4 regions of the Streptomyces sp. NPDC004732 genome follow, and region 4 is predicted to be linked to each of the others. Evidence: riboswitches for the same ligand, from Rfam matches in the RefSeq annotation. Region 4 holds a riboswitch; each other region holds the start of a gene.

The links. A riboswitch is a leader RNA that binds a small molecule or an ion and turns the genes downstream of it on or off. The one in region 4 is predicted to bind cyclic di-AMP.
Positions count from the first base shown of each region.
Region 1: it holds a riboswitch for cyclic di-AMP, as region 4 does, so the genes downstream of both, ABZV77_RS09170 (C40 family peptidase) here and ABZV77_RS07350 (NlpC/P60 family protein) in region 4, are expected to answer to the same signal.
Region 2: it holds a riboswitch for cyclic di-AMP, as region 4 does, so the genes downstream of both, ABZV77_RS03780 (M23 family metallopeptidase) here and ABZV77_RS07350 (NlpC/P60 family protein) in region 4, are expected to answer to the same signal.
Region 3: it holds a riboswitch for cyclic di-AMP, as region 4 does, so the genes downstream of both, ABZV77_RS40380 (M23 family metallopeptidase) here and ABZV77_RS07350 (NlpC/P60 family protein) in region 4, are expected to answer to the same signal.

Region 1 covers NZ_JBEXJR010000003.1:4,603-9,419, forward strand. The annotation lists gene ABZV77_RS09155 (GNAT family N-acetyltransferase) at 1-239, opposite strand, end outside; gene ABZV77_RS09160 (ATP-dependent Clp protease proteolytic subunit) at 369-1,004, shown strand; gene ABZV77_RS09165 (hypothetical protein) at 1,012-1,320, shown strand; cyclic di-AMP (ydaO/yuaA leader) riboswitch at 1,689-1,865, shown strand; gene ABZV77_RS09170 (C40 family peptidase) at 1,869-2,342, shown strand; gene ABZV77_RS09175 (ATP-binding protein) at 2,563-3,015, opposite strand; gene ABZV77_RS09180 (helix-turn-helix transcriptional regulator) at 3,288-4,151, shown strand; gene ABZV77_RS09185 (DUF397 domain-containing protein) at 4,161-4,385, shown strand; gene ABZV77_RS09190 (8-amino-7-oxononanoate synthase) at 4,418-4,817, opposite strand, start outside.
Region 2 covers NZ_JBEXJR010000001.1:919,995-924,811, reverse strand. The annotation lists gene ABZV77_RS03785 (pitrilysin family protein) at 1-1,182, shown strand, start outside; cyclic di-AMP (ydaO/yuaA leader) riboswitch at 1,402-1,564, shown strand; gene ABZV77_RS03780 (M23 family metallopeptidase) at 1,577-2,380, shown strand; gene ABZV77_RS03775 (GntR family transcriptional regulator) at 2,626-3,312, shown strand; gene ABZV77_RS03770 (HPr family phosphocarrier protein) at 3,507-3,788, opposite strand; gene ABZV77_RS03765 (GNAT family N-acetyltransferase) at 3,945-4,817, shown strand, end outside.
Region 3 covers NZ_JBEXJR010000023.1:9,047-13,863, forward strand. The annotation lists gene ABZV77_RS40375 (aldo/keto reductase) at 1-933, opposite strand, end outside; gene ABZV77_RS40380 (M23 family metallopeptidase) at 1,031-2,104, opposite strand; cyclic di-AMP (ydaO/yuaA leader) riboswitch at 2,116-2,263, opposite strand; gene ABZV77_RS40385 (PP2C family protein-serine/threonine phosphatase) at 2,485-3,648, opposite strand; tRNA gene ABZV77_RS40390 (tRNA-Met) at 3,833-3,906, opposite strand; gene ABZV77_RS40395 (alginate lyase family protein) at 3,953-4,817, opposite strand, start outside.
Region 4 covers NZ_JBEXJR010000002.1:604,755-609,571, reverse strand. The annotation lists gene ABZV77_RS07360 (NlpC/P60 family protein) at 1-908, opposite strand, end outside; gene ABZV77_RS07355 (hypothetical protein) at 1,255-1,608, shown strand; gene ABZV77_RS07350 (NlpC/P60 family protein) at 1,716-2,924, opposite strand; cyclic di-AMP (ydaO/yuaA leader) riboswitch at 2,931-3,087, opposite strand; gene ABZV77_RS07345 (ATP-dependent DNA helicase) at 3,343-4,817, shown strand, end outside.

The DNA.
Region 1 (4,817 bases), on a different contig from region 4:
TCACCCGGCGCGTACGCCTGCCCCATGTCACCAAGATCACCGAATCCGTCGGCAGCACGCAGGACGTCAGGGCCCTCCGCGCCCAGCGCCAGCACACGCGCACCCGGCGACCAGGCCACCACCGCCCGCACCGACGGGTCGGCCACCCTCAGCGCCCCGTCGCCCTCGCCCGGCCCGAGGCCGTGGACGACGTCCACTTCGAGGGCCAGTAACTCTCGCTCGCCGCTGCTCCGTTCCATGCCTCGGAGAGGGTACGCGGCGCCCCGGACGAGAACACATCCCGGCTCCACTCTCCTGACGGAACGTACGTCCTGTACATTTTTTACAGAGACCGGGCCGCACAGCGACCGGAGGAAGAGAGGCGTGCCATGAATCGTCCGTCTGCCCGTTACGTCCTGCCCGAGTTCACCGAACGCACCACGTCGGGGACGCGGACCATGGATCCGTACTCCAAGCTCCTCGAAGAGCGGATCGTCTTCCTCGGCACCCCCATCGACGCCACCTCGGCGAACGACGTGATGGCGCAGTTCATGCACCTCGAATACCAGGCGCCGGACCGCGACATCTCGCTGTACATCAACTCCCCCGGCGGCTCGTTCAGCGCGATGACCGCGATCTACGACACGATGCAGTTCGTCAGCTGTGACGTGGAGACGACCTGCCTGGGCCAGGCCGCCTCGACGGCCGCCGTCCTGCTCGCCGCAGGCACGCCGGGCAAGCGGTTCGCGCTGCCCGGCGCGCGCGTCCTGATCCACCAGCCCGCCATCGGCGAACCGGTCCGGGGCCAGGCCTCGGACCTCGCGATCCAGGCCGACGAACTGCTGCGCACACGGCGCCTCCTGGAAGAACTGCTCGCACGCCACACCGGGCAGAGCCAGGAGCGGATCACCGCGGACATCGAGCGGGACAAGATCCTCGACGCCCCGGCCGCCCTGGCGTACGGACTCGTGGACCGGATCATTCCGAGCCGCAAGACCTCGCTCGCCGCCCGGGACCCGAGGTGACCCGCCGATGCTGCCGCCCGAACTGCCGCCGCTGCCCGCGCTGACCCGCGCCGAGGCGGAGCTGATCGACCGCTATCTCGAAGTCGTCGACCTGCTCGGCCGGATCAATCCGGCCCGCGCCGAGCACACCTACGGCGGACTCCGCGCCGCCCAGGCCCTCGTCGGCCGGGCGAGTGCCCTGCGGGACGCGCTCGCCCTCATGCACCAGCGCGGCGAGAGCGAAGTGCACGCGCGGACCCTCGCCCAGGCGCTGCGCGTCCTCGACGGCGAGCGGCGGGCCGGGCGGATCACCGTGCCGCCCCCGCAGAGCGGCTGAGCCCCCGCCGACCCGCCCCGCCCCGCCCCGTCCCGGACACCGTGACGTCCGGGGCCACTTCGAAACGGACCAGTCGGGCTACCTCGGACGGCGTAGGAAGACGTCGTCGTCCGCACCGACGAAAGTTGCGTCGAGCGAGTAGAGCACCGGCGGAATTATGCATTCCGGTGCTGGTCGAACCGTCGTCGGACCACGTGCCAACGCGACGATTTCGGCAGTGTCCACCTGAACAGGTCAGTCGTGAGGAGCCTCACAAAACGCCGTTTCGGCTCGGTTTTTTGGCCCATGTCGGGTCAAGATCCCTTCCGACGACAAGCCCCCGCCACAGCGGCGGGGCGGTCCGGGCGGACGCCGAGTCCTGCCGCCACCCGGATGACCGGTCGACATCTGTGCAACGGCAGGAGTGGAGGACCCAGGTACGACGGGCCCGTCCGGACAGTCCGGACGACGCCCTTGGGGTGAAGCCGCAGAGCACGACGCGGCCGGGCATCTTCGCCTGCCCGAACCCGACAGGTCATCTTTCACAGGCGGCTGACGAAGGGTTGCGCATGACTGCGCTGAATCATGTTCCGTCGCTGCTCAGCAGGACCGGTGCCGCATCGGTCCTCACGCTCGCCGTCGTAGGCGGCACCGTCCTGGCCCCCGGGCTCGCGTCGGAGGCCCAGGCAGCCACTCACGGGACGAAGGCGCTCAAGATCGCGGCGTCCAAGAAGGGCTCCCCGTACGGCTACGGGTCGGCAGGGCCCAACCGGTTCGACTGCTCGGGGCTGACGCTCTACTCGTTCAAGAAGACGGGCAAGAAGCTGCCGCGCACCGCCGCCGCGCAGTACAACAAGACCAAGCACGTCTCCAGGTCCCAGCGGACCCGCGGCGACCTGGTGTTCTTCCACTCCGGCCGGAACGTGTACCACGTCGGGATCTACGCGGGTAACAACCGCATCTGGCACGCCCCCAAGAGGGGGACCGTGGTCCGCCTGGAGAAGATCTGGACCAAGAGCGTCTGGTACGGCAGGGTCCGCTGACCCACCGCGCCCGGTCCGGCGCGCTCCCCGCTCCGTCAGCTGCCGGTGCTTGGAGCGCGCCCTCGGGGACACCCGTGCGGGATGTCCGACGACTTCAGCCCGCGGTCTCCCTCGCTCGACGCGGTGCAGCGCGGCACCTATGCCACGACGCTGCCCCTAGCGCGGAGAGCGGCACCGCTGACGGTGTCGATTCCGATGGCCCGGCCGGGGCACACCCCGGTCAGTGCGTGGCGTCGCGGTCCTTGCGCCGGACCGGTGCGCGCCACGGCAGCGCGATCCACACGGTCTTGCCCCCCTCGTCGGTGGGACTGACCGAGAGCCTGCCGCCGCACTCGGCGGTCAGCCAGCGGATGATCACCATACCCCGGCCGTTGTCCTGCTGGACGGCCGCGGGGAGGCGCTTGGGGTAGCGCGGGTGGCTGTCGGTGACTCCGATCCTCAGGTGCTCGTCTCGTTCGAGTTCGACGTCGACCGTGAAGGTGGGCGACTGGCCCAAGGTGTGCTGCACGGCGTTGGTCGCGAGCTCGGAGACGATCAGTCTGATCGTGTCGGCCACCTCGGCGTCACCGGGCAGGCCCCATTCCACGAGCACGCGCGAGACGTATTTCCGGGCGGCGGGGACCGAGGCAGGATCGCTCGGCAGGGTGACGGAGGCTTCCTGGTGGTCTGCCATGGCGGCGCTGTCCCTTTCCCACCGGGACTGGTCTCCGACCCGCGGCGGATGACTCGAGGACAGTCCCGGACTGGTGCTTCGCGCCAGCCTGCCACTCCTTGGCCGGTCACGGGTGGCGATCCACCGAGATGTGCATATATCTGTCGCTCGAAGCGGTGAACTCTGCTACGGCAGACCGTATTTGGGCGTGGGACCGGTACTTCCTCTAATCTCGCCTACTGCCCCGCCCCGCCGCCGGGATATCCGACGGCTCCGTCCGGAAGGAGACGGGCATGCAGTACGGCCCCGCGGTGCGCCGTCGTCAGCTCGGTGCCGAACTGCGCGCGCTGCGCTTGAACGCCGGACTCACCAGCAGTGAGGCCGCCGCCAGGGCGGGCTGGCACCAGTCCAAGGTGAGCCGGATCGAGACAGGACGCAGCGGTGTGAAGGCCGCCGACGTGCGGCTGCTCCTGGACGTCTACCAGGTCGAGGACCCGCAGCTCAGCGAGCTCCTCATAGCCTTCACGGGCGCCGACGACCCGGGGGCGGGCCGCCACCACTGGTGGAAGGCGTACCGCGATCTGCTGCCTGCCACCTACCGCGACTTCATCAGCCTGGAGTCACAGGCACGCTGGGTGCGCACGCTCGAAACCACCGTGGTGCCGGGCCTGTTGCAGACGCCCGACTACGCGCGGGCGGTGACCCGGGCCGCGCTCGGCGGGCTGCCGGAGAAGCAGGTCGACGCGCTGGTGGAGGTCCGGCTCGCCCGTCAGGACGTGCTGCGCGCGGATCCGCCGCTGCGCCTGAGCGTGGTCATGGACGAGGCGGTGCTGCGGCGGCCGGTGGGCGGGGAGGAGGTGCTCGCCGAGCAGCTGATCCGGTTGCGACAGGCGACCCTCCTGCCTCATGTCCAGCTGCAGGTACTGCCGTTCGCCGCCGGTGAGCATGTAGGTCTGATCGGTTCTTTCGTTATTTTTTCGTTTCCGGACATTGCTGATCTGGATGTGGTTGTTCTCGACCATTTGACGAGTAGCCTCTACCTCGAACGGAAAGAAGACCTCCAGGCGTACTCGGAGGCCTTCACTTCCCTTCAGGTACAAGCGCTCTCACCCGAGGACTCAACGGAATTCATCGCCGGGCTATGTGACGGCGCGTAAGGAGGCACCATGACCGCAATGCCTCGGTACGTACCTTCCAGCACGAGACTTCAAGGTGCGCGGTGGCAGCGCAGCAGCTACAGCAACGGAATGAACAACTGTGTCGAGACCGCCACACTCGACTCGGGTCCGCTGACCGGCCTGTGCGCCGTGCGTGACTCGAAGAACACCGCAGGGCCCGCCCTGCTCATCTCCCCCGGCCCCTGGGAGTCGTTCCTCAACAGCATCCGGTAAGCGGTTTCCGGCCCTTTTAGGGGCCCGGCACGCTACCGGTGTGCACTGCGGCTGATCACCCGTACGGCACCGGCGATCTGTGCGTCGGTCAGATCCGCGCGGGCGGTCAGCCGCAGCCTTGAGATGCCGTCCGGCACCGACGGCGGCCTGAAGCAGCCCACGGCCAGGCCCGCGGCCCGGCAGTCGGCCGCCCACCGCACGGCCCGCTCCGGCGACGGCGCGCGCACGGAGACCACGGCCGCGTCAGGACGCACCGCCGCAAGCCCTTCTGCCGTGAGCTGCCGGTGCAGCTCGGCCGCGACCTCGCGGGCCCGCGCCGCACGTTCGGGCTCGCGGCGCAGCAGCCGCAGGGCCGCGAGCGCGGCGCCGACCGCGGCAGGAGCGAGACCCGTGTCGAAGATGAAGGTGCGGGCCGCGTTCACCAGGTGCTCG
Region 2 (4,817 bases), on a different contig from region 4:
GCCACCATCATGGCGCGGGCCTTCAACGAGGGCACCGACAAGCACTCCGCGGAGGAGTTCGCCGCCGAGCTCGACCGCTGCGGCGCGACCCTCGACGCGCACGCCGACCACCCGGGCGTGCGGGTCTCGCTCGAGGTCCCGGTCTCCCGGCTCCCGAAGGCGCTCGGTCTGCTCGCCGACGCCCTGCGGGCCCCCGCCTTCGCGGACAGCGAGATCGAACGGCTCGTACGCAACCGCCTGGACGAGATCCCGCACGAGGCCGCCAACCCGGCGCGCCGCGCCGCCAAGGAGCTCTCCAGGCAGCTCTTCCCGCCGACCGCGCGCATGTCGCGCCCGCGTCAGGGCACCGAGGAGACGGTCACCGCCATCGACTCGGCGGCGGTGCGTGCCTTCTACGAGAAGTTCGTCCGCCCCGCCACGGCCACCCTGGTCGTGGTCGGCGACCTGGTGGGCACCGACCTGGACGCCGTCCTCGCGGACACCGTCGGCGCCTGGACCGGCTCCGCGGGCGAGTCGCGCCCCGTGCCGCCGGTGATCGCCGACGACCGCGGCCGCGTCGTCATCGTGGACCGCCCCGGAGCGGTCCAGACGCAGCTGCTGATCGGCCGCGTCGGCGCCGACCGGCACGACCGTGTGTGGCCCGCCCAGGTGCTCGGCACGTACTGCCTGGGTGGCACCCTCACCTCCCGCCTGGACCGTGTCCTGCGCGAGGAGAAGGGATACACCTACGGCGTACGGGCGTTCGGCCAGGTGCTGCGCTCCGCCCCGGACGGGACGGGCGCCGCCATGCTCGCCATCAGCGGCTCCGTGGACACCCCGAACACGGGCCCGGCGCTGGACGACCTCTGGAAGGTGCTGCGCACCCTCGCCGCCGAGGGGCTCACCGACGCCGAGCGCGACGTGGCCGTGCAGAACCTGGTGGGCGTGGCCCCGCTCAAGTACGAGATGGCCGCCTCCGTGGCGGCGACGCTCGCCGACCAGGTCGAGCAGAACCTGCCGGACGACTTCCAGGCGCAGCTGTACCGGCAGCTGGCCGCCACCGGCACCGTGGAAGCCACTGCGGCCGTCGTGAACGCCTTCCCGGAGGACCGCCTGGTGACGGTCCTCGTCGGGGACGCCGCGCAGATCGAGGAGCCCGTCAGGGCGCTCGGGATCGGCGAAGTGAGCGTGGTCACCGGCTGAGTGACGGTCGGCGTCGGCACTGAGCCACAGTCAGGACCTAGCGGGACCCCGGTGACCCTTTCGGCCACCGGGGTCCTCATATGTCCGGATTGGTATGGAGGTTGCCTGTCTGCCGTGTGGCGTGCGCTACAAAAGTCGCGTTCTGTTTGTCGATTGAAAGATGCCCCGTTTAGCGTCGACCCGGCTGTTCGTCGCGCAGTACGCCGCATCCGCGGCACCGGACAGTCATCGCCGAGTCCCCGTACGGCGCGAGCCAGGGGAGCCGGGGACCCACATGTCCCCTGGGGTGAATCGGGCACCTTGCCGCGAGGTGAGGGACCCGTAGGAGACCTTCCTGCTCCGAACCCGTCAGCTAACCCGGTAGGCGAGAGGGAAGGAAAGGAACACCCGCCACATGGCGTTCACCCGTGCCACCGGGAAGCACCGTCGTCCGAGTCGCATCACGCGGACCACCGCGAACGTCGCAGGTGTCGCGGCGCTCACCACCACCGGTGTCATCGGAGGCCTTGCCGCCCCCGCGCTCGCCGCCGCCGACGAAGCGGCCGTGGAGCACACCGGACTCACCCAGGCGATATCCGTCGGCGACTCGCTCGCCGAGAGCGTCGACGCGCAGGCCGCCGCGCAGCGCCAGGCCGCCGACGACGCCGCTGCCGCCAAGAAGGCCGAAGAGGCCGCCAAGAAGAAGGCCGCCGAGGAGAAGCGCAAGGCCGAGGCCGAGGCCAAGGCGAAGGCCAAGAAGGAGCGCGAGGCCAAGGAGCGCGCCGCCCGCGAGGCCGAGCGCAAGCGCCTGAACACCTACGTCTCCCCGGTCTCCGGCTCGTACGTCTCCACGGGCTACCAGACCGGCGGCGCCATGTGGTCCTCCGGCAGCCACACGGGTGTCGACTTCCACGCCGCGTCCGGCACCGCGGTCCACGCGGTCGGCTCCGGCACCGTCGTAGAGGCGGGCTGGGGCGGTGCCTACGGCAACAACGTGGTCATCAAGATGAACGACGGCACGTACACCCAGTACGGCCACATGTCGTCCCTCGGCGTCACCGTCGGCCAGACGGTCACCCCGGGCCAGCAGATCGGTCTCTCCGGGTCCACCGGCAACTCCAGTGGCCCGCACCTCCACTTCGAGGCCCGCTCCGGCGAGGAGTACGGCTCCGACATCGACCCGGTCTCGTACCTGCGCTCGCACGGCGTCAAGGTCTGATCCGAAGCGGACGACCGACGCGGTCGACCCGCGCGGATGCCCCCGCAGCACTTCACCGAAAGCCCCGGCTCCTTCCGAGCCGGGGCTTTCGGCGTTCCCCGGCCATCGTTGCCCGCCGCCCGTTCTTGGCCAAAAGATATCCATGGATTTCTGTCCGCCGTCGGAAATTCCGGCGCTCTGCAATAGAGTCACGGAACGAGCGTCGGTCGACCGCGTGTCGCGGGGATTAAGGCGGAGGTCCGGTCATGCGCGTTCCCGCGCACTCGGTATGCACAGCCATTCGGGACGACATAGTCGCCGGTGTATATGAGAGGGGCGGCAGGCTCACCGAGGAACTCCTCGCGCGGCGCTACGGAGTCTCCCGCGTCCCCGTGCGCGAGGCCCTGCGCACGCTGGAGGCCGAGGGCTTCGTCGTCACCCGCAGGCACGCGGGCGCGTGCGTCGCCGAGCCGACGGAACAGGAGGCCGCGGACCTCCTGGAGGTCCGGACGCTGCTGGAGCCGCTCGCCGCGGCACGGGCCGCGCAGCGCCGCACGGACGCACACCTGAAGGTCCTGCGCGGACTCGTCAGGCTGGGCCAGCAGCGCTCCAGGAGCGGCCGAGGGGAGGATCTGCGTTCACTGGGCGGCTGGTTCCACGAGACGCTCACCCAGGCGTCCGGCAGCCCCGGCCTCACGGCGCTGCTCACGCCGCTCCGGCACAAGATCGCCTGGATGTACGTCGTCGAGACCCCGGCGGCACCGGACGAGTCCTGGTCCGAGCATGCGGCGATCGCCGACGCGGTCGCCCGCCGTGACGCGGAACGGGCGAGGGCGCTCACCGCGGCACACGTCGAACGGGCGCGCGCGGCCCACCGATTGCGGCCCGCGCGCCGGGGCGGCCGCGTGAGGGATTCGCAACATGCCGTAAACACGGTGAGTCTCCGGAATTAACGGAGGCGCCGTATACAAAGAGGTGTCGTAAGGGGAGTCGTCTTGCGATCAATTCGCGGCAATTCCGCCCGGCCCCACGGTGTGCACGAAAACGACGTACATGAAAACGATGTGCATGAAAAATCAAGCGCATACGTCAATGGGGTCACCCGGAATTCCGGGTGACCCCATTGACGTAATGCGAGGAACGTGTCCTAGACCGTCTCCGGAAGCTCCTCGAGCCCCTCGGCGACCAGCTTCGCCAGACGGTCGAGGGCGGTGTCGGCACCCTCGGCGTCGGAGGCGAGCACGATCTCTTCGCCGCCCTGGGCGCCCAGTCCGAGCACCGCGAGCATCGAAGCGGCGTTGACCGGGTTGCCGTCGGCCTTGGCGATCGTCACGGGGACGCCGGCGGCCGTGGCCGCGCGGACGAAGATGGAGGCGGGTCGGGCGTGAAGGCCCTCGGCCCAGCCGACGTTGACGCGGCGCTCAGCCATGTGTTGCTGCCCTTCCAGGTGTCTCACACTTGTCTAGACCAGTGTCTCATGCCGTCGCGGGTGCTCTGCCGGACAGAGGTCCCGGCCCCGGCCGCCGTTCGACCTGTCCTAGCCTGCCCCGGCCCGGGCGGCCGCGCGACCCGTACCCTGGGCCCCATGCAGCTCCCGTCGGATCAGCAGGATCGGCACGACTACCCGTCGCACTGGGAAGCCGATGTGGTGCTGCGCGACGGAGGCACCGCCCGCATCAGGCCCATCACGGCCGAGGACGCGGACCGTCTGGTCAGCTTCTACGAACAGGTCTCGGACGAGTCGAAGTACTACCGCTTCTTCGCGCCCTATCCGCGGCTGTCCGCCAAGGACGTGCACCGCTTCACCCACCACGACCTGGTGGACCGGGTGGGACTCGCGGCCACCGTGGGCGGCGAGTTCATCGCCACCGTGCGCTACGACCGCATCGACGAGCGCGGCATGGCCGCCAGTGCGCCCGCCGACGAGGCCGAGGTCGCCTTCCTCGTGCAGGACGCCCACCAGGGCAGGGGGGTCGCCTCCACGCTCCTCGAACACATCGCGGCCGTCGCCAGGGAGCGCGGCATCCGCCGCTTCGCCGCCGAGGTGCTGCCGGCCAACAGCAAGATGATCAAGGTGTTCACGGACGCGGGCTACCAACAGAAGCGCAGCTTCGAGGACGGCGTCGTCCGTCTGGAGTTCGACCTGGAGCCCACCGACCGCTCGCTCGCCGTGCAGCGCGCCCGCGAACAGCGCGCCGAGGGACGGTCCGTGCAGCGGCTCCTCACGCCGGGGTCGGTCGCGGTGATCGGAGTGGGCCGGGCCCCCGGCGGGGTGGGCCGCAGCGTGCTGAGCAACCTCCAGGAGTCCGGTTTCACCGGGCGCCTGTACGCGGTGAACAGTGCCTTCGATGAGTACGACGACGAGGGCGAGGGCGCCGACATCGACGGCGTGCCCGCGCACCGCTCGGTCGCGGCCATCGCGGAGCCCGTGGACCTCGCAGTGATCGCCGTGCCCGCC
Region 3 (4,817 bases), on a different contig from region 4:
CGTGTTCAGCGCCGAGAGGTCGGCGTCCGTCAGCTCCAGGTCGGCCACCGCGAGCAGCGCGGGCAGCTGCTCCACCGTGCGCGCGGAAGCGATCGGCGCGGCCACGGTGGGCTGGGCCGCGAGCCAGGCCAGTGCCACGGTCGGCACCTGTGCGCCGTGGGCCTGCGCGATCTCGTCGAGAGCGGTGAGGACGCGGTCGCCCCGCTCGGTCCCCACGTACGCCTCGACGCGCGAGTACCGCGCGCTCTCGACGTGTGCGCCCGCGCGGTACTTGCCGGTGAGGAAACCGGCGGCGAGCCCGAAGTAGGGGACGGCCGCGAGGCCGGAGCGCGAGGCGACCTCCTGGAGGGGGCCCTCGTAGGTGTCGCGGGAGACGAGGTTGTAGTGCGGCTGCAGCGCGACGTAGCGCGCGAGGCCCTCGCGGTCGGAGAGGTCGAGGGACTCCTGGAGCCGCTCGGGGGAGATGTTGGAGGCGGCGATGGCGCGCACCTTGCCCGCCTGCACCAGCTCGTCGAGCGCGCCGATGATCTCCTCCACGGGCACCGACGTGTCGTCGAAGTGCGTGTAGTAGAGGTCGATGTAGTCGGTGCCGAGGCGTTGCAGGGACGCGTCGGCGGCCCTCTTGATGGTGTCGGCGGACAGGCCCTTGTATGCGGGGTGCGCGCCGACCTTGGTGGCCACGACGACGTCCGAGCGGTTGCCGCGCTCGGCCAGCCACTCGCCGATGAGGGTCTCGGACTCGCCGCCCTTGTTGCCGTCGATCCAGGCCGTGTACGCGTCGGCGGTGTCGATGAAGTTGCCGCCCGCCGCGGTGTAGGCGTCGAGGACGGCGAAGGACGCCGCCCGGTCCGCGGTCCAGCCGAAGACGTTGCCGCCCAGGGAGAGCGGGAAGACTTCGAGGTCGGATGAGCCGAGTGGGCGAAGAGGAGTCATACGCTCCTCAACGCCCCCGCCCCGGACGGAATTCCGTGCAGGGCACACCGGAATCAGGGCTGAGGAATCAGGGGTTGAGGAATCAGGGGTTGAGAAATCAGGGGTTGAGGCCCTTGCCCTGCAGCCAGCCGAGCGGGTCGATCCCGGTGCCGTCGGCCGTGTGGACCTCCATGTGGAGGTGCGGGCCCGTGACGTTGCCGGTCGCGCCGACGCGGCCGATGACGTCGCCCGTGGAGACCTTCTGCCCGGCGCTGACGTTGAGCGAGGACTGGTGGCAGTACCAGATCTCCGTGCCGTCCTCGAGTTCGAGCACGGTGCGGTAGCCGTACGCACCCGCCCAGCCGGCCTCCTTGACGGTGCCGGTGTGCACGGCCTTGAGCGGGGTGCCCGTGGGCGCCGCGAAGTCCAGGCCGGTGTGGTGGCCGGAGGACCACATGGATCCGGCGTCACCGAAGTGCGAGGTGAGGGTGTACGAGGAGGTGGGGATGACGTAGCTCTTGGCGAGCTTGGCCAGGCGCGCGGCCTCGGCCTTGGCCTTCCTTGCCTCCTCCTCCTTCTTCTTCTTGGCGGCCGCCTTGGCGTCCGCCTCCTTCTCGGCGGCCTTGCGCTGCGCGTCCGCCTCTTCGCCCGCCTTCTTGGCGGCGGCGTCCTCGGCAGCGGCCCGCACGGCGGTGTCCGCCTGGTCCTGCTGGTTCTCGGCCTGCTGCATGATGCGGGCGCGCAGGGCCTCGCCCGCATGGGTGTTGCCCTGCTCGGCGTCGGCGGCGCTGACGCCGGCGGCGGTGAGCGGGGCCGCGGCGGCCGCGGTGGTCGTGGTGTCCGACGTGTCGTCGCCGGATATCAGGGAACCCACGCCCGGCAGGGACTTGGCCTCGGGCAGCGAGTCCGTGACGACGCCGAGGTCGGGCATCGATATGGAGACCGGCGGCTTGCCGTCCTGCGCGGTGGCGATGCCGCCCGCGCCGACGGCGGCGATGACGCCCACGCCGAGCACGGTGGAGCTGCGGGCGAGCCCGCCGCCGCTCTTCTTGTGCACACGGTGCCTGCCGCGGACGGGACGGACGGACTCCTCGGTGGGGTTCCACTCTTCGAAGGAGCCCTCGTCGTACGAGCCGAAGTCGTCGTCATTCGGTACGTACACGGCTTGGGGGGCAGGCCGGTTGGACGCCACTGGGGCGCACTCCTTTCCTTCCTTCTCGCCTACCGGGTTAGCTGACGGGTTCGGAGCAGGAAGGTCTCCTACGAACAGCTGGCACGGATGCACAGCTGCCCGATTCACCCCATGTTGGTGGTTCCCCGGCTCCCTTTCGGGATTAGGCGCGTGCGCGCGGAGCCGACTCGAGTGACGGCTGGGACGACCGCGCTGCGTTATCGAACGTTAATAGACAGCGGGTCGGTATTCCAAGCCGTTCCGGTTGATCGTTAACGCTCTTCGGCCGTACGTACCGGGACACGAGGGTGTGGAACGGGGCGAGTTGACCCCATCTCTTTAAACACCGGAGCTTCACATTCCCTTGACAGTGCGTCAGATGTTATGCGGAGCGGTGTACTTCAGTTACCGGCCGTAACGTCGGTCGTGACGTCCGGATCCCCGGCGGCGGGACGCCGCACCGCGAGCAGCGCCATGTCGTCCGTCATCCCGCCCCCGGTGTGCCGCCGCACCTCCCCCGCGAGCGCGGCGAGGAGCGCGTGCGGACCGCCGCGGCCCGGGAAGATCCGCCCGCCGAGCCGGGTCGCGGGATCGTAGAACTCCCCCGTCACGTCACGCGCCTCCGAGAGGCCGTCCGTGTAGAAGAGCAGCAGCGCGCCGGGCGGCAGCTCCGCCTCGTCCGCACGGTCCGGCCAGGCCCCCAGATCGCCCATGCCGAGCGGCAGCGCGGGTTCGGTCGCCGACAGGACGCAGAGCCGCCCGTCGCCGCGCAGCAGCAGCGGCGGCGGGTGCCCGCGGTTGATGAGCCGCACGGAGCCCTCGCCGTGCCGGATCTCGGCGAGGACGGCGGTGGTGAACCCCTCGAACGCGTCGAGCCCCTCGCGCCGGGTGCCCTCGCGCGCGAGCGCCCGCTCCAGGCGCTGCGCGACCGCCTCCAGGGTGGCCTCCTGCTCGGCGGCCTCCCGGAAGGCTCCGATGACGACGGCGACGGCCGCGACCGCGCCCATGCCCTTGCCCCGTACGTCGCCGACGATGAGCCGTACGCCGTGCGGGGTGTCCTGCACCGCGTACAGATCGCCCCCGATGAACGCGTCGGCCTGCGCGGCCTCGTACCGCGCCGCGATGTCGAGCCCCCCGATGCGCGGGTCCGGCGTGGGCAGCACGGCGCGCTGGGTGGCCTCCGAGATGGAGCGGGCGATGGCCAGCCGGTCGTTGCTGCGGCGCACGACGCGGTTGATGACGATCGCGAGGGCGGCGACGGTCACCACGGTGACCACCTCGGTGACGGCCTCGACATGGCTGTTGACGGTGCTGCCGTAGTGCAGGAGGAGGACGGCACAGGTGGCTGCCGCGCCGGTCAGGACGGTGTTGAGCCGCGAGTAGAAGGGGGCGGCGATCAGCGGGGCGGCCGTGAAGAGGGGGGCCGCGGTGAACTCCGACGGGGTCGCCGAGTCGTACACGACGCCGACGACGAGGAGCAGGAGCGGCAGGGCGCGGACGAAGGCCCGCTCGGGCCCGGTGGCCCCACTGGCCCCGCTCTCATCGGGTCCTCCTCGCTGCCCCACCGCTTGTCTCCCGCCGAGTCCGCACCCATCACCGCGCTGCATTCAGGGTTCCCGCAGCGGCGGGCGGGTGCGACCTGGTGTGGGCCGACCGGGTGAGCGGCGAGCGGTCCGCGCGGGAGGATCCGGGCGGAAAACACCGATGGCCCGGAACCATGATTCATGGTTCCGGGCCATCGGCCTTCAGTAGCGGGGACAGGATTTGAACCTGCGACCTCTGGGTTATGAGCCCAGCGAGCTACCGAGCTGCTCCACCCCGCGTCGGTGAACACAACTCTACGCCATCCGAAGGGGTGCGTCGAACCACTTAGGCGTTGCCCGCGTGCGTGAGGGTCTCCCAGGCCACGAAGAGGCCGTCGGTCCCTTCGGGCCGCCGCTGCTCCGTGTACTTCTCGGTCTGCGGCATGTCCAGCTTCAGCCGCCCCCGCAGATGGTTCAGGCCGACCTCCGTGTCGGGCCCCATGTCGCGCTCCACCTTGCCGCCGCACAGCCACTCCGGCGCCTTCGCGCCCAGCTGGTACTTGGAGTGGAACTCGAAGGCGGCCCGCAGCCGGTCCTTGACCTCGCCGTACAGGTCGACGCCCTGGTGCCAGGCGGTCTCCGCCATGTGCGAGGTGGCGGCGAGCGAGTAGCTGGCGTGCTTGAAGTTGCGGCAGGTCTCCTGGGAGAGCCCGTCGGCGTACGTGCCCTGCCCGAACCAGTACTTCTTGAGCTCGGCGGCGGTGTTGATGTCGCTGCCCGCCGGGGAGACGGGCAGCTTCCCGTCCGACTTCAGATAGAAGTACGCGGGCACCCGCGTCCTGAAGTGCTGCACCGCCTTCTCGAACGTGGCGTGGTCGTCGAGGAAGACGGCCATGCTCATGGTGGCGTCGGCCATCACCAGGTCCCAGTTGCCGTTGCGCTCGACGGACCCTTCCTTGACCTGGGGCAGGTAGGCGTTGCGCAGCATCCGTTCGAAGCGCAGGAGCTGCCCGTCGGGCCAGCCGTCGTACGTGTAGCGCACGGCCTCGGCGGCCCGCGCCCAGGACGAGGCGGCCCAGCCGGTCTGCAGCCCGGCGTTCTCCTCGGTGTGCCCGGTGATCACCTTCGACCAGGCGTCCATGATCTGCACGGCCTTCTCGGCGTGCGCGCGCTCGCCGGTGACGTTCCAGAGCAGGGCGTGCGTGTACGCG
Region 4 (4,817 bases):
AGGTCGCCGGGGCGCAGTTCGGAGCGGGGGACTCGTCGGCCCGCGGCGATCTGTGCGTAGGTGGTGCGGGGCAGGCCGACGCCCGCCGAGCGGTAGGCGGCCTGGGTGAGCCCCGAGCAGTCGAAGGCGTCGGGGCCGGTGGCGCCCCAGACGTAGGGGCTGCCGAGGGCCTTGTAGGCGTACGAGACGGCGGACGCGGCGCGGGCGTTGGGGGCCTTGGCGGCGCCCGGGGTGGTGTCGCGGGCCGTGGAGCGGTTGGCGCGGTCCTCGCCCGCGGCGCCGGTGAGTTCGGCGCGCTGCGTGGCGCTGAGGCGGGACAGCAGTCGCTTCGCCTCGCCGAGCTTTCCGGTGATCGTCTTCTTCTGCGTGCGCAGTTCCGCCTGGCGCGCGCGGAGGGCGGCCAGCCGGTCGTCGGCCCGGCCGCGCAGCCGGTCGATCTCATGGGCCTGCTCCCGCACTTCGCCGACGGCCAGGGCCTGACGGCTGCCCGCCCGGTCGGCGCGCGCCGCGCGGTCCAGGAACTGCGCGGGGTCGGAGGAGAGCGCGAGCTGCACGGAGGGGTCGATGCCGCCCGCGCGGTACTGCGCCGCGGCGTACGAACCCAGGCTGTTGCGGGCGGAGTTGAGCTTCTCCGTCTTGCGGGCCGCTTCGTCGCGCAGTTTGCCGAGGGTGGTTTCGGCCTTTTCTGCCTTCTCCTTCGCCCCGTTGTACTTCTCGGTGGCGGTCTCGGCCTCGCGGTAGAGCGAGTCGACCTTGGACTTCACCTCGGCGGGGCTGAGCCGGGGATCCGCGTGTCCCGTGCCGTCGAAGGCGGTGGCCGATGCGGCTCCCGCGAGGGCGAGGGTCAAGGCGGTGCGGGCCGTGCTGCCGCTGAGCGAGCGCTGGCTGGGCTTGCGGTGCGCTGCCACGAAGTGGGGCTCCTTACGTGTCCGGCGGCGGCCCGCACAGGGGGAGCAGGCCGCCGCCGGGCTTCTCGGCGGTGGTGACCGACGGCCGTCCTGGGCCGGACGGCGGTGGGGAGTCGGTCACCTGGTGGAGGACGCTAAACCTGGGCGTCACGGGTTGGTGACGGATTGTGCGCAACTGACAGAAGTGGGCGCAACGGTGGCCCGCCGCGACCGTGTGCATCGCGAGGCAGTGGCGGCTTCGCACATAGGTGTGACCGATGGCTCGTTTCCGACCTACTCGGCTGTGGGGTGGTGATATGGGGGCGCCTGCCGGGCGGGCCGGGGGCCCCGGCTAGGCTCCGGCCTCATGGACCTACTCATCCATCTCTTCGTCGGCCTGCACATCATCGGCATCGCCTCGCTCCTGGGTGGTTTCCTCACCCAGATGAAGCAGATGGGCCAGGGCACCGCCCGATTCAGCCCCGGGATGCTGCACGGTGCATTGATCATGCTCCTCACCGGTGTGGTCCTGGTGGGCCTCAACCAGGCGGACGACAACACGGTCAACAACGTCAAGATCGGCATCAAGCTGGCCTTGCTGATCGTGATTCTCGCGCTGGTCTACGTGAAGCGGGACGAGGAGAAGGTCGACAAGAGCCTGTTCGGCGCGGTCGGCCTGCTGACCACGGCGAACATCTTCATCGCGGTGCTGTGGACCTGAGTTTTCCGCCTCTACGCGCGCGTGGCCCGCATCCGGGGAGGATGCGGGCCACGCGCGCGTAAGAGAGTGCCCCGTAGAGGAAGGCCTTGGTGCGGGGCGCTTCCCGGTCAGGCGGGGCGCACCACGCTGTGGATCGGCATGTAGTAGATCGACTCGACGCGGACGTTCGCGCCCGGCTTCGGGGCGTGGATCATCTTGCCGTTGCCGATGTAGATCCCCACGTGACTGATGTCGTCGTAGAAGAACACCAGGTCACCCGGTTTGGCGTCGGCGGTCTTCACCGTCGTGCCGACCTTCACCTGGTCCCACGTGGTGCGCGGCAGGGAGATCCCCGCGGCCTTCCACGCGTCCTGGGTGAGCCCGGAGCAGTCGTACGAGTCGGGGCCGGTGGCGCCCCATACGTACGGCTTGCCGATCTGGGCCTCCGCGAAGGAGATGACCTTCGCGGCCTTGGTGGCGTAGCCGCCGTCCGAGCTCCCGGAGCCCGAACCGGAACCTGAGCCGGAACCGGAGCCCGAACCCGCGTCGGAACCGGAACCGGAGTCCTGGCCGCCGTCCCGCTCCTTCTCCCGCTGGGCCGCCTCCTCCGCCTTGCGCTTGCGCTCCGCCTCGGCGGCCTGCTCGCGCGCCAGCTTCTCGGCCTTGCGCTTGGCCTCCTGCTTCTTCTTCCGCTCGATCTCCGCGAGCCGCGCCTTCTCCTCGGCGGTCAGCTTCGAGAGCATCTCGCGCGCGTCGCCCAGCTTCTTCTGGACGGTCTGCTTGCTCGTCCTGAGGTCGTCCCGCGAGTCGGTCAGCGTCTCGAGGCTCTTCGCGGCCTTCGTACGCTGCTTCGTCGCCGACGCCTGCTCCGTCTGGTAGGCGTCGACCGCCTTCTTCTGGCGCGTGGTCAGCCGGTCCGCCAGGTGGTTCTGGTCGAAGTAGCCCTGCGGATCGTTGGCGAGCATCATCGTCGCCGTCTCGGAGACGGCGCCGGTGCGGTACTGCGCCGCGGCGAAGGAGCCGAGCTCCTTGCGCGCGTCGTTCAGCTTGTCGGTGCGCTCGGCCACGTCGTCGAGCAGCCGGTCGACCTTCTTGCGCTGCTTGTCGGTGTGCTCCTTGGCCGAGTTGTACTTCTGGGTGGCCACACCCGCCTGCTGGTAGAGCTCGTCGACCTTTTTCTGTACCTCTTCGAGGCTGGGCTTCGTCGGCGCGGAGGGCGCGGCCTGCGCGCTCTGCGACAGGAGGGCGACGGAGGTGAGGGCTGCCGTCGTGATGCCGAGGGCGGGGGCCGTGCGTAGGCCGGCCGTCCGGTTCCGCGGCTTGCGGTGCGACGCCAAGGAGGCGACTCCTTCCGTAGACCGCCTACCGGGTTAGCTGTCGGGTTCGGGCGGTTGGTTCGGAAGGCTGCCCTACAGTCCCGTACTTCGTACGGGACCGATTCACCCCAAGGTCTCGGTGGGTCCCCGGCTCCGACCATGTCGGACTCGGCGGAGGCCGCCCGTTCCCGGCGGGGTTCGCCGGTGGGGGGACGAGTGGCCCGTCGGGCACGCTAGCCAACTCGTGTGGCCCGTGTGAAGGTTGATGTTCGATATGCCCGATACATTTTCGTGACTTTACGAGACCCGAGACACGGGCCGCGGCCCGCGGTGAGACACCATAGCGGAATGCGATCGTCCATGTGCGGGGAGTCAGGATCGCGGGGGTGTCCGGAACCCGCAGCGGGTTGTCAGTGGGGCCGCCTAGACTCGGGAGGCGATGAGCAGCCTCTTTGATGACAGCTTCCTGGCGGACCTGCAGCCTTCCCGGGCCGCGGACGAAGCGCCCCCGCCGCCGCCCGAGGACAGCGCTCCGGAACCCATTCCGGACGACCTGTTCGACGGGAAGTTCGACGCGCCCATGACCAGGGATTCGCATTACCGCGACGGTGCCCCGCGTCCGGTGATCGACCCGGCGACGCTCCTGGACGGGCTGAACGAGAACCAGCGCGCGGCGGTCGTGCACGCAGGCTCCCCGCTGCTCATCGTCGCCGGCGCCGGATCCGGCAAGACCCGCGTGCTGACGCACCGCATCGCGCACCTGCTCGCCGAGCGCGGTGTCCACCCCGGCCAGATCCTCGCGATCACCTTCACGAACAAGGCCGCGGGCGAGATGAAGGAGCGCGTCGAGCAGCTCGTGGGCCCCCGGGCGAACGCGATGTGGGTGTCCACCTTCCACAGCGCCTGCGTCCGCATCCTCCGCCGTGAGTACAAGAAGCTGGGCTTCACGTCCTCCTTCTCGATCTACGACGCCGCCGACTCCAAGCGCCTCATGGCCCTGGTCTGCCGCGACCTGGATCTCGACCCGAAGAAGTTCCCGCCGAAGTCCTTCAGCGCCAAGATCTCGAACCTGAAGAACGAGCTGATCGACGAGGAGGACTTCGCAGGTCAGGCCGCCGATGGCTTCGAGAAGACCCTCGCCCAGGCCTACGCGATGTACCAGTCGCGCCTCCGCGAGGCGAACGCGATGGACTTCGACGACCTGATCATGACGACGGTCCATCTGCTGCGCGCCTTCCCGGATGTCGCCGAGCACTACAGGCGCCGCTTCCGGCACGTCATGGTCGATGAGTACCAGGACACCAACCACGCCCAGTACGCACTGGTGCGCGAGCTGGTCGGGCCCTCCGGAGGCGAGGGGGACGACCCCGCCGAGCTCTGCGTGGTGGGCGACGCCGACCAGTCGATCTACGCCTTCCGCGGCGCCACCATCCGCAACATCCTCCAGTTCGAGGAGGACTACGCGGACGCGACGACGATCCTCCTGGAGCAGAACTACCGCTCCACGCAGACGATCCTGACCGCAGCGAACGCGGTCATCGAGCGGAACGAGAGCCGCCGCCCCAAGAACCTGTGGACCAACCAGGGCGCGGGCGCACGCATCACCGGATACGTCGCCGACACCGAGCACGACGAAGCCCAGTTCGTCGCCGACGAGATCGACCGCCTCACCGACGCGGGCGACGCCAAGTCCGGCGACGTGGCGATCTTCTACCGGACGAACGCCCAGTCCCGTGTCTTCGAAGAGATCTTCATCCGCGTCGGCCTGCCCTACAAGGTCGTCGGCGGCGTCCGCTTCTACGAGCGCAAGGAGGTCCGCGATGTGCTGGCCTACCTGCGTGTTCTCGCCAACCCCGAGGACGCGGTCCCGCTGCGCCGCATCCTCAATGTGCCGAAGAGGGGCATCGGCGACCG